DNA from 3 places in the Paracoccus sp. pheM1 genome. Region 1 is predicted to be linked to each of the others. Evidence: riboswitches for the same ligand, from Rfam matches in the RefSeq annotation. Region 1 holds a riboswitch; each other region holds the start of a gene.
What was found. Region 1 has a riboswitch for cobalamin ahead of KF941_RS21855 (TonB-dependent receptor). Riboswitches for the same ligand answer to the same signal wherever they lie in the genome.
Positions count from the first base shown of each region.

Region 2: linked by a shared signal. The riboswitch ahead of KF941_RS17580 (ribonucleoside triphosphate reductase) and the one ahead of KF941_RS21855 (TonB-dependent receptor) in region 1 are both predicted to bind cobalamin.
Region 3: linked by a shared signal. The riboswitch ahead of KF941_RS11115 (DUF1636 domain-containing protein) and the one ahead of KF941_RS21855 (TonB-dependent receptor) in region 1 are both predicted to bind cobalamin.

Region 1 covers NZ_JAGXCX010000002.1:1,591,463-1,594,687, reverse strand. The annotation lists gene KF941_RS21860 (SLC13 family permease) at 1-1,402, opposite strand, end outside; cobalamin riboswitch at 1,542-1,760, shown strand; gene KF941_RS21855 (TonB-dependent receptor) at 1,895-3,225, shown strand, end outside.
Region 2 covers NZ_JAGXCX010000002.1:710,193-713,417, forward strand. The annotation lists gene KF941_RS17575 (proteasome-type protease) at 58-783, shown strand; cobalamin riboswitch at 1,045-1,258, shown strand; gene KF941_RS17580 (ribonucleoside triphosphate reductase) at 1,458-3,203, shown strand; gene nrdD (anaerobic ribonucleoside-triphosphate reductase) at 3,218-3,225, shown strand, end outside.
Region 3 covers NZ_JAGXCX010000001.1:2,177,068-2,180,292, reverse strand. The annotation lists gene cobW (cobalamin biosynthesis protein CobW) at 1-982, opposite strand, end outside; gene KF941_RS11115 (DUF1636 domain-containing protein) at 986-1,339, opposite strand; cobalamin riboswitch at 1,415-1,617, opposite strand; gene cobO (cob(I)yrinic acid a,c-diamide adenosyltransferase) at 1,655-2,266, shown strand; gene KF941_RS11105 (hypothetical protein) at 2,326-3,225, shown strand, end outside.

The DNA.
Region 1 (3,225 bases):
CGGTCTTTTGCAGCGCCTCGCTGACCGGGATCAGCGCGCCCAGCATGATCAGGATCGGCCATTCGATGGCCTCATAGGCTTCCTCGGCGCTGATCGCGCCGGTCAGGATCATCAGCACGGCGGCGGCGAAGAAGGCGACGGCGACAGGCACCAGCCCCGCCGCCGTCGCCGCCATGGCCACGGCCAGGATCAGCACCGGCAGCAATTGCTTGCGCACCCCGCCCAGCCGGATATGGCGCTCGGCCAGGGGCAGCAGGCCCAGCACGCGCATCCGCTCGGGCAACAGCTCGATCGGCCCCTGCACCAGCAGCACGTCGCCCGCCGCCAGCACCGTCCGGCTGAGCCGCTGCGTCATGCGATGCCCGGCGCGCGAAATGGCGATCAGGTTCACGCCATGCTGGTCGAACAGCGCGATCCGCCCCACCGTCTGGCCGACCAGAAGCGAGGCCGGCGCGATCACCGCCTCGATCACGCCGATCTTGTCGGCCGGCAGCCCTTCTTCGGCCGCCGCATCCTGCCGGGTCAGCTCCATGCCCAGCTTGGTCACGGCGCGTTCCAGCGCATTCGGCTCGCCGCGCAACAGCAGGGTGTCGCCCATCTCGATCACCGTGTCGGGCAGCGTCACCGCGCGGCGCGCGCCGCCGCGGATCAGCCCGGTCACGGCCACCTCGCCATCGACGGCGCTGAGATACTCGCCCACCGTCATGCCGACGATGCCGGCGCCCTCGGGGACGGTGGCCTCGGTGTGATAGTCGCTGATGTTCACCGCCTCGCTCAGCGAGGCCGTCGCACGGCGGTCGCGCGGCAGCAGCCGATGGGCGAAAAGCAGGAAGACCAGCCCCACCAGCGACAGGCCGAGGCCGACCGGCGCATAGTCGAACATGGTGAAGGGCTGGCCCGTCATCTGCTCGCGCACCCGCGAGACGATGATGTTGGGCGAAGTGCCAACCAGCGTGATCAGCCCGCCCAAGAGCGAGCCGAAGGCCATCGGCATCAGATAGGCCGAGGGCGAATGCCCCGAGCGCCGCGCCATCTTCAGCGCCGCCGGCATCAGCATGGCCAGCGCGCCGATGTTCTTGACCAGCGCCGACAGGCCCGTGACCGAGCCGACCAGCACCAGAAGCTGCCAGCGCAGGGTCCGCAACCGCCCCAGCATCCGGCGCATCACCGCCTCGATCACGCCCGAGCGCGAGATGCCGGCGCTGACCACCAGCGCGCTGCCGACGATGATGACGATGTCGTCGCTGAAGCCGCGGAACGCCTCCTCCGGCTTGACCGTGCCGGCCAGCAGCGAGGCCAGCAGCGCGATCATCGCCACCACGTCGTAGCGCAGCCGTCCCCAGACGAACAGCGCCATCATCGCGCAAAGGATCAGCACGGCCAGGATCTGCGGCATGGCCATCGCTTGACCTTCCCTTCCGTCGGATACCTGACCCAATGCCGCGGCCCGGCGGGCGGTTCCGCGGCCGCGTTCCCGGACAGGTTGTCGCGGCGGCCGGGCGCCGGGTGCATTGCCGCTTGACAGCCGGCGCCCGGCTGCGGCAATGCGGGGCCGCTACGGTTCCGGCGGGCTTGCGCGCCGGATGAAAAGGGAACACCGGTGCGCCCGCCGGCCGCGATGCGGCCAGGGCAAGGCCGGGGCTGCCCCCGCAACTGTAAGCGGTGAGCGACGGTCGAACGTGCCACTGGGATCTCCTGGGAAGGCCGGCCTGAGCAGCGATCCGCGAGCCAGGAGACCTGCCGTGGCGATCACCCATTTCCGGCGCGGGGCGCGTCTGGAAAGCGGCCGTTCCGCAGAGGTGACGATCGTCGTCTTGCGGTCGGGCCTGCCAGCCTTTCCGCAGGGCATTTCTGCAAATCGCGGGCCGCGGGCCCGTGCTGGAAAGGCTTTGGAATGTTCAGAACTCCGGTTTCCCTGCTGGCCGCCACCGCCGCCCTGCTGCCGGCGGCCGCCACCGGCCAGGAAGGCTATCGCCTGGACGAGGTGGTGATCTCGGGCGGGCTGACCGCCGTGGCCGAGGGCGGCTATGCCCGCGCCCATACCGTGCTGACCGCCGCCGAGATCGAGGCCAGGGGCATCGCCACCGTGCAGGACGCGCTGCGCGCCGTGCCGGGGGTTTCGGTCTCGGCCACCGGCTCGACCTTCACCCAGGTCCGCATCCGCGGCGGCGAGGGCAACCACACGCTGATCCTGCTCGACGGGATCGAAGCGACGGGCGGGGCCGACGAATACATCCTGTCCGGGCTCGAGACCGCCAATATCGAGCGCATCGAGGTGCTGCGCGGGCCGCAATCGGTCTATTACGGCTCGAACGCCTCGGCGGGCGTCATCAACATCATCACCCGCAAGGGGGAACCGGGGCTGCATTACGGCGGCTCGGTCGAGCTGGGCAACGGCGCCGCCGCCTCGGCCCATGTCAGCCAGCGCGGCGCGCAGGGCGGGATCGCGCTGACCCTCTCGGCGCGGGACGACCACGGCTATGACCAGTCGGGCGACGGCGGCGAAAAGGACGGGACCAACCGCAAGACCATCGGGCTTTCGGGCGACTGGCAGATCGGCGAGGATCTGCGCCTGGGCACCACCCTGCGCCGCGCGAAGGAGAAATACGATTACGATTCCACCAGCTGGTCCGCGACCAGCGCGCAGGAATATGTGGTGGACGACCCGCACAAATACAGCGAACGCGACGAGTTCCAGGGCGGGATCTGGGCCGAATATTCCATGCTGGGCGGCCGGCTGACGCATCGGCTGGACTATCAGGACACGATCTACAAGCAAAGCTCGGACGGCGGCCCGGTCACGCGCGGCGAGACGCGCAAGCTGAAATACCGCGGCAGCTTCGGCATCGACGGCACGGTGGCCGAGGCGTCGCACCTGCTGAACGTGCTGGCCGAGCGGCAAAGGGACGAAAGCTCCTCGGCCCCGGAAAACCGGCGCGAGATGACCTCGGTCGCGCTGGAATATCGCGGCTTTCTGGACAACGGGCTGGATGTCCAGGCCGGTGTCCGCCACGACGGCAACAAGGTGTTCGAGGACTTCACCAGCTGGAATCTGGGCCTGTCCTGGCACGTGCCGGACCGGCCCTTCCGCCTGCACGCCTCGGCCGGGACCGGGCTGGTCAACCCGTCCTATTTCGAGCTTTACGCCAATGCGGATTATGGCTCTTCGGTCTACCAGGGCAATCCGAACCTGAAGCCCGAAAAGAACCGCGGCTTCGACCTGGG
Region 2 (3,225 bases), 880 kb from region 1:
TTGCGCCGGGCGCGGGGCGGTCGTATCCCTCGGGGGATTTTGTGCCATGGAACGGTCATGACCTATTGCGTCGGCTTGAAGCTCAACGAGGGGCTCGTCCTGCTCTCGGACACCCGGACCAATGCCGGGCTGGACAACATATCGACCTATCGCAAGATGTTCTTCTTCGAGCAGCCGGGCGAGCGGGTGATCGCGATCATGACCGCCGGCAGCCTGTCGCTGACCCAGACAACCATCGCCCGCCTGCAAGAGGCCATCGAACTGCCCGAGGCCGATGAAGAGACCTCGATCATGCGCGCGTCCACCATGCTGCAGGTGGCGACGATCATCGGCCGGACGCTGAACCGCACCCGGCGCGAGATCGTGGACCAGTGCCGCGACCTGAACCAGCAAGCCAGCGCCAGCATGATCGTCGGCGGCCAGCGCGCCGGCGGCGAGATGCGGCTGTTCCTGATCTATCCCGAGGGCAATTTCATCGAGGCGACCGAGGACACCCCCTTCCTGCAGATCGGCGAGCACAAATACGGCAAGCCCATCCTCGACCGGGTGGTGACGCCCCAGACCTCGCTGGCCGATGCGCAAAAGGCGGTGCTGCTGTCGATGGATTCGACGCTGCGCTCGAACCTGTCGGTGGGGATGCCGCTGGACCTGGCGGTGATCCGCAAGGACGACTGCCGGGTCAGCCACAAGCGCCGCATCCTGGAAGGCGACCCGGCCTTCATGGCCATGTCCGCCGCCTGGTCCGCGGCGCTGCGCGACAGCTTCGTCAAGGTGACGATCTAGCGCCCCTGTCAGCCAGGCTGGCAAAGGCCCATGGCTGGCGGTTCCTGCCCAAGGTCATTCCGGTGCCGGCCCTGCTTGGCCATGGGCACAAAGGCCGGGGGACGACCCGAAGGTCCACGAAGCGCAATCCCGCAACCAGCCCGCCCAGTGCCGTGCCCCGGATCAGGATAGGGCTTCGTGGTCCCTGCCCAGGCGGCCGGACTATCCTGCACAAAATGTCGCAGGTCAATACAACATCTTGACGGATACGGCGTCATCATCCCCATATGTAGGCATCACGGTTCTTTCGGGTCGATCCGGTCCGAAAGCGAAGAGGGAAGCCGGTGCGCCTTTCGGGGCAAGGCCGACGCTGCCCCCGCAACTGTAAGCAGCGAGCCTGCGCCGGATCACGCCACTGGTGCCGCACGGCATTGGGAAGGCCGGCAAGGGCGGCGACCTGCGAGCCAGGAGACCTGCCGTGATGATGACGATGAACCACGGGCGGGGTGTCCCGGCGGTGCGCCTGGCAATGCGGCCTTGTCGCCGCAGGGCTCCATGCGTCCTGGCCTGCCCCGCCCCCAGCAGCACGGGGAACAGATGCAGCCATCCTTCACCACCAGACCTGCCAAGGCCGGCGCCGCCGTCCGCAGCACCGCAAGGGCGGCAGCAAGCCGCAGGCAAGGGAGGGCGCGTTGATGCCGGCGCCGCTTACGTCCCCGCCCATCGCGCCGGCAAGGGATGTCGCCATCGATGTCGCCTCGTCGGTCAACGAATACCTGGACCGCGCCGATTGGCGGGTGAATGCCAACGCCAACCAGGACTATTCGCTCGGCGGGCTGATCCTGAACGTCTCGGGCAAGGTGGTGGCCAATTACTGGCTGTCGCATGTCTATCCGCCCGCCGTGGGCGAGGCGCATCGCCGGGGCGACCTGCATATCCACGACCTCGACATGCTGGCCGGCTATTGCGCCGGCTGGTCGCTGCGCACCTTGCTGACCGAGGGGTTCAACGGCGTCCCCGGCAAGGTCGAGGCCGGGCCGCCGAAGCGCCTGTCCAGCGCCATCGGCCAGATCGTGAACTTCCTGGGCACGCTGCAGAACGAATGGGCTGGCGCGCAGGCCTTCAGTTCCTTCGACACCTATATGGCCCCCTTCATCCGCAAGGATGGGCTGGGCTATGCCGAGGTGCGGCAGGCCATGCAGGAGCTGATCTTCAACCTCAACGTCCCCTCGCGCTGGGGCACGCAGACCCCGTTCACCAACCTGACCTTCGACTGGGTCTGCCCCGAGGATCTGCGCGACCAGGTGCCCGTGATCGGCGGTCAGCCGATGGGTTTCACCTATGGCGATCTGCAGGCCGAGATGGACATGATCAACCGCGCCTATATCGAGGTGATGACGCGCGGCGACGAAAAGGGCCGGGTCTTCACCTTTCCGATCCCGACCTACAACATCACGCCGGATTTTCCCTGGGACAGCGAGAACGCCAAGCTGCTGTTCGCGATGACGGCGAAATACGGCCTGCCCTATTTCCAGAACTTCCTGAACTCGGACCTCAAGCCGAACATGGTGCGGTCCATGTGCTGCCGGCTGCAACTGGACCTGACCGAGCTGCTGAAACGCGGCAACGGGCTGTTCGGCAGCGCCGAGCAGACCGGCTCGCTGGGCGTCGTCACCGTCAACTGCGCGCGGCTGGGCCATCTGCACAAGGGCGACGAGGCCGGGCTGCTGCGGCGCCTGGACGAATTGCTCGACCTGGGCCGCGACAGCCTGGAGATCAAGCGCCGGGTGATCCAGCGGCTGATGGACGACGGGCTGTTTCCCTATAGCCGGCGCTACCTGGGCACGCTGCGCAACCATTTCTCGACCCTGGGCGTCAACGGCATCAACGAGATGATCCGCAACTTCACCGACGATGCGCATGACATCACCACGGGCTGGGGCCATGCCTTCGCGCTGCGGCTGCTCGACCATCTGCGGGCGCGCATCACCGCCTTCCAGGAACAGACCGGACATCTCTATAACCTGGAGGCGACGCCGGCAGAGGGCACCACCTATCGCTTCGCCAAGGAGGACCGCAGGCGTTTTCCCGGCATCCTCCAGGCCGGCACCGAACACGAGCCCTATTACACCAATTCCAGCCAGCTGCCTGTCGGCTTTACCGACGACCCGTTCGAGGCGCTGGAACGGCAAGAGGCGCTGCAGCGCAAATACACCGGCGGGACGGTGCTGCATCTCTACATGGGCACGCAGCTGTCCTCGGCCGAGGCCTGCCGCAAGCTGGTGCGCCGGGCGCTGGAGAATTTCGGCCTGCCCTATATCACCGTCACGCCCACATTCTCGGTCTGCCCCAGGCATGGCCATATCGCGGGCGAACACGCGTTCTGCCCGCGCTGCGACGAAGAGCTAATCGCGAAAAAGCGGCAATCGGCCGCGCATTGAGGAAGGAAAAGACCATGTTCGA
Region 3 (3,225 bases), on a different contig from region 1:
CGATCACCACCAGGCGCGAGGCGCGGGGGGCGTCGCCCCAGGGCCGGTCGTATTGGTGCCGCACCCGCTCGCCCACCGCCTGCACCAAGAGGCGCATGGGCTTGCCGGCGACGGCGACATGGCCCTTGACCCGCAGGATGTTCTGTTCGCGGGCCAGCCGCTCGATGCGGGCGGCAAGCTCGCCGGGGTCGGCGATCTCGGCCAGCTCGATCACCACCGAGTCGAAATCGTCGTGTTCGTGGTCGTCGGCGCCGTCGTGGTGGCTGGGGCGGGCGGCGAGGTCGTCCTCGGCCGCGGCACCCAGGCCCAGGATCACGCGCGGGTCGATCACCCCGTCGGTCAGCGGCAGGATCGGCAGCTTGCGCGGCGCCTCGGCCTCGATCACGGCGCGGGCGGCGGCCAGCCCCTGCTCGCCGGCCAGGTCGGCCTTGGACAGCAGCACGATGTCGGCGCAGGCGATCTGGTCCTCGAACACCTCGGAGAGGGGCGTCTCGTGGTCCAGGCTGTCGTCGGCGGCGCGCTGCGCCTCGACCGCGGCCTCGTCGGGGGCGAAGCGGCCCGCCGCCACCGCCTCGGCATCGGCGAGCGCGATCACCCCGTCCACGGTGATGCGCGAGCGGATCGCCGGCCAGTCGAAGGCCTTCAGCAAGGGCTTGGGCAGGGCCAGGCCCGAGGTCTCGATCAGGATGTGGTCGGGCTTGACCGGCATCGCCATCAGCCGTTCCAGCGTCGGGATGAAATCGTCGGCGACGGTGCAGCAGATGCAGCCGTTCGACAGCTCCATGATGTTCTCGGCCGGGCAATTCTCGTCGGCGCAGGACTTCAGGATCTCGCCGTCGACGCCCATGGTGCCGAATTCGTTGACCAGCACCGCCAGCCGCTTGCCCTGCGGCTGCGACATCAGGTGGCGGATCAGCGTGGTCTTGCCGGCGCCCAGAAAGCCGGTGATGACGGTGACGGGGGTCTTGGTCAGGTCGTTCATCTTCTATCCAATCGGGGGAATGCGCGCGAGGCTGCGCTTGCGGAAAATCGTGACGCGCTCGCGCCAGGGCACGATGCCGTCGGGGGCCTGGGCATAGGCGGCGGCGCCCAGCAGGATCTCGGTCGCGTCCTCGGCCGACATGCGGCCGTAGACATAGGTCCAGCGGCCCGCCGCCGACAGCGCGATGGCGGCGCCGTTGGCGCAGGCGGACAGGCATTCGACGGGGACGATGCGCACGCCGTCGGGGGCGCCTTCGGCCGCCAGCGCGTCATGCAGCCGCGCGCCGGGCACGGGCTCGCCCTCGGGGACGGGCTGGCCGGCGCGGCAGGTGATGCAGACATGCAGCGTGACGGTCATGCGCCCTTCATCCCTCAAGGCGGCACGAGGCAGGGGACCAGCGCCCAAGCCCCAGCGGGAACACCCCGTCCGCCGGTCAATCCTTCGCGCGCTGGCAGGTCTCCCGGCTTGCGGATTCGGGCCTGGGCCCACGGCCGCCCCGCCTTCCCGGCGTCTCGCCAGTGGCCTCGGGGCGACCTTTCCGGTCACGGTCGCGGGGGCGGCTGCTTCCAGGCGGTTGCCTGTCGCATTCCCTCTTCGCCTGTCGTAGGACAGGAACCAGCGCCTCTCGTCTGTGCGCGCCCGGTCCCGACTTGTCAAGCGAAGGAGTGCCCGATGCAGACCGACGACAATACCCGCCACGCCGAGAAGATGGCCCGGATCAAGGCCGCCCGCGACCGGATGATGGCCGAGAAGCAGGGCGAGAAGGGCCTGGTCATCGTCCATACCGGCAAGGGCAAGGGCAAGTCGTCCTCGGGCTTCGGCATGATCCTGCGCTGCATCGCCCATGGCATGCCCTGCGCGGTGGTGCAGTTCATCAAGGGCGCCTGGGACACCGGCGAGCGGCGGTTGCTGACCACGCATTTCGGCGACCTGTGCCAGTTCCACGCCATGGGCGAGGGCTTCACCTGGGAAACCCAGGACCGCGAGCGCGACATCGCCGCCGCCCGCGCCGGCTGGGAAAAGGCCAAGGAGCTGATCCGCGATCCGCAGATCCGCATGGTCCTGCTGGACGAGATCAACATCGCGCTGCGCTATGACTACCTGGACCTGGACGAGGTGCTGGATTTCCTGCGCAGCGAAAAGCCGCCGATGACGCATGTGGTCCTGACCGGACGCAACGCCAAGCCGGAACTGATCGAGCTTGCCGATCTTGTGTCCGAGATGGAACAGGTCAAGCACCCCTTCCGCGATGGCATCAAGGCGCAACCGGGGGTGGAGTTCTAGCCTGTTTCCTGTCATCTGCCGCTTGTGCAGGATCAGTGAATTCGAAAGGATGTTCGGACATGTTTGCGAGACAAGGCCTTGTGGCGCTGCTGGCGATCTGCCCCGTCTCGGCGGCCTGGGCCGTGCCCGCCACCGAAGAGGGGGCCGCGCGGCTGCGCGGCGTTTTCCAGACCTATTTCGGCGGCACCGAGGGCGTGGTCGCCGTCACCCCCCAGGGCGAAAGCTATGAACTGCGGATCGACCCGGCGCCGCTGCTGGCGCAGGTTCCGGCCGAGCAGGCCCAGGTCAGCGTCTCGGCCCTGACCTATCGGCTGACCGACAATGGCGACGGCAGCTGGGGCGTCAGCGAGGACCAGGTGCTGAGCTGGTCGGTGGTGGTGCCGCGCCTGTTCGAGCAGAAGGGCACGACCAGGGTCGAATCCACCGGCATCTGGGACGAGGGGCTGATGAGTTTCCGCGAACAGACGGCGGTGATGACGGATTACGTCATCGAGTCGGTGCAATATGCGCCCCCGCCGCCGCCCGGCGCCGAAGCCGCGCCCGAACAGCCCCCGACCGAGCCCGAGGTCGTCTCGCGCGATCACCAGCGCACGGCGCGGATGGAGGTGTCGCTGACCGGCGCGCCCGGCAAGGCCGGCGGCGTCGACCAGGCCATGAGCTTCACCGCCGAGGGGCTGGAGCAGTCGCAGGAGATCCTGATGGGTCCGGGCGGCCAGCCGATGACCTTCCAGATCACCGCGCCCGGCTACGAGGGCAGCGGCCAGATCACCGGCGCGCGCACCGAAGGCATGCTGTCCCTGCTCGCCTGGTTCGTCGCCCACCCGTCCGAGGAGCTGATCAAGGGCTCGCAGGACGGGCTGCGCGACAAGCTGGCCGCCGCCATGCCGCTGTGGGACGACCTGTCGATGGAGGCGGTCCTGCATGATCTGAAGATCGGCTCTCCGCTGGGCGAGTTCGGC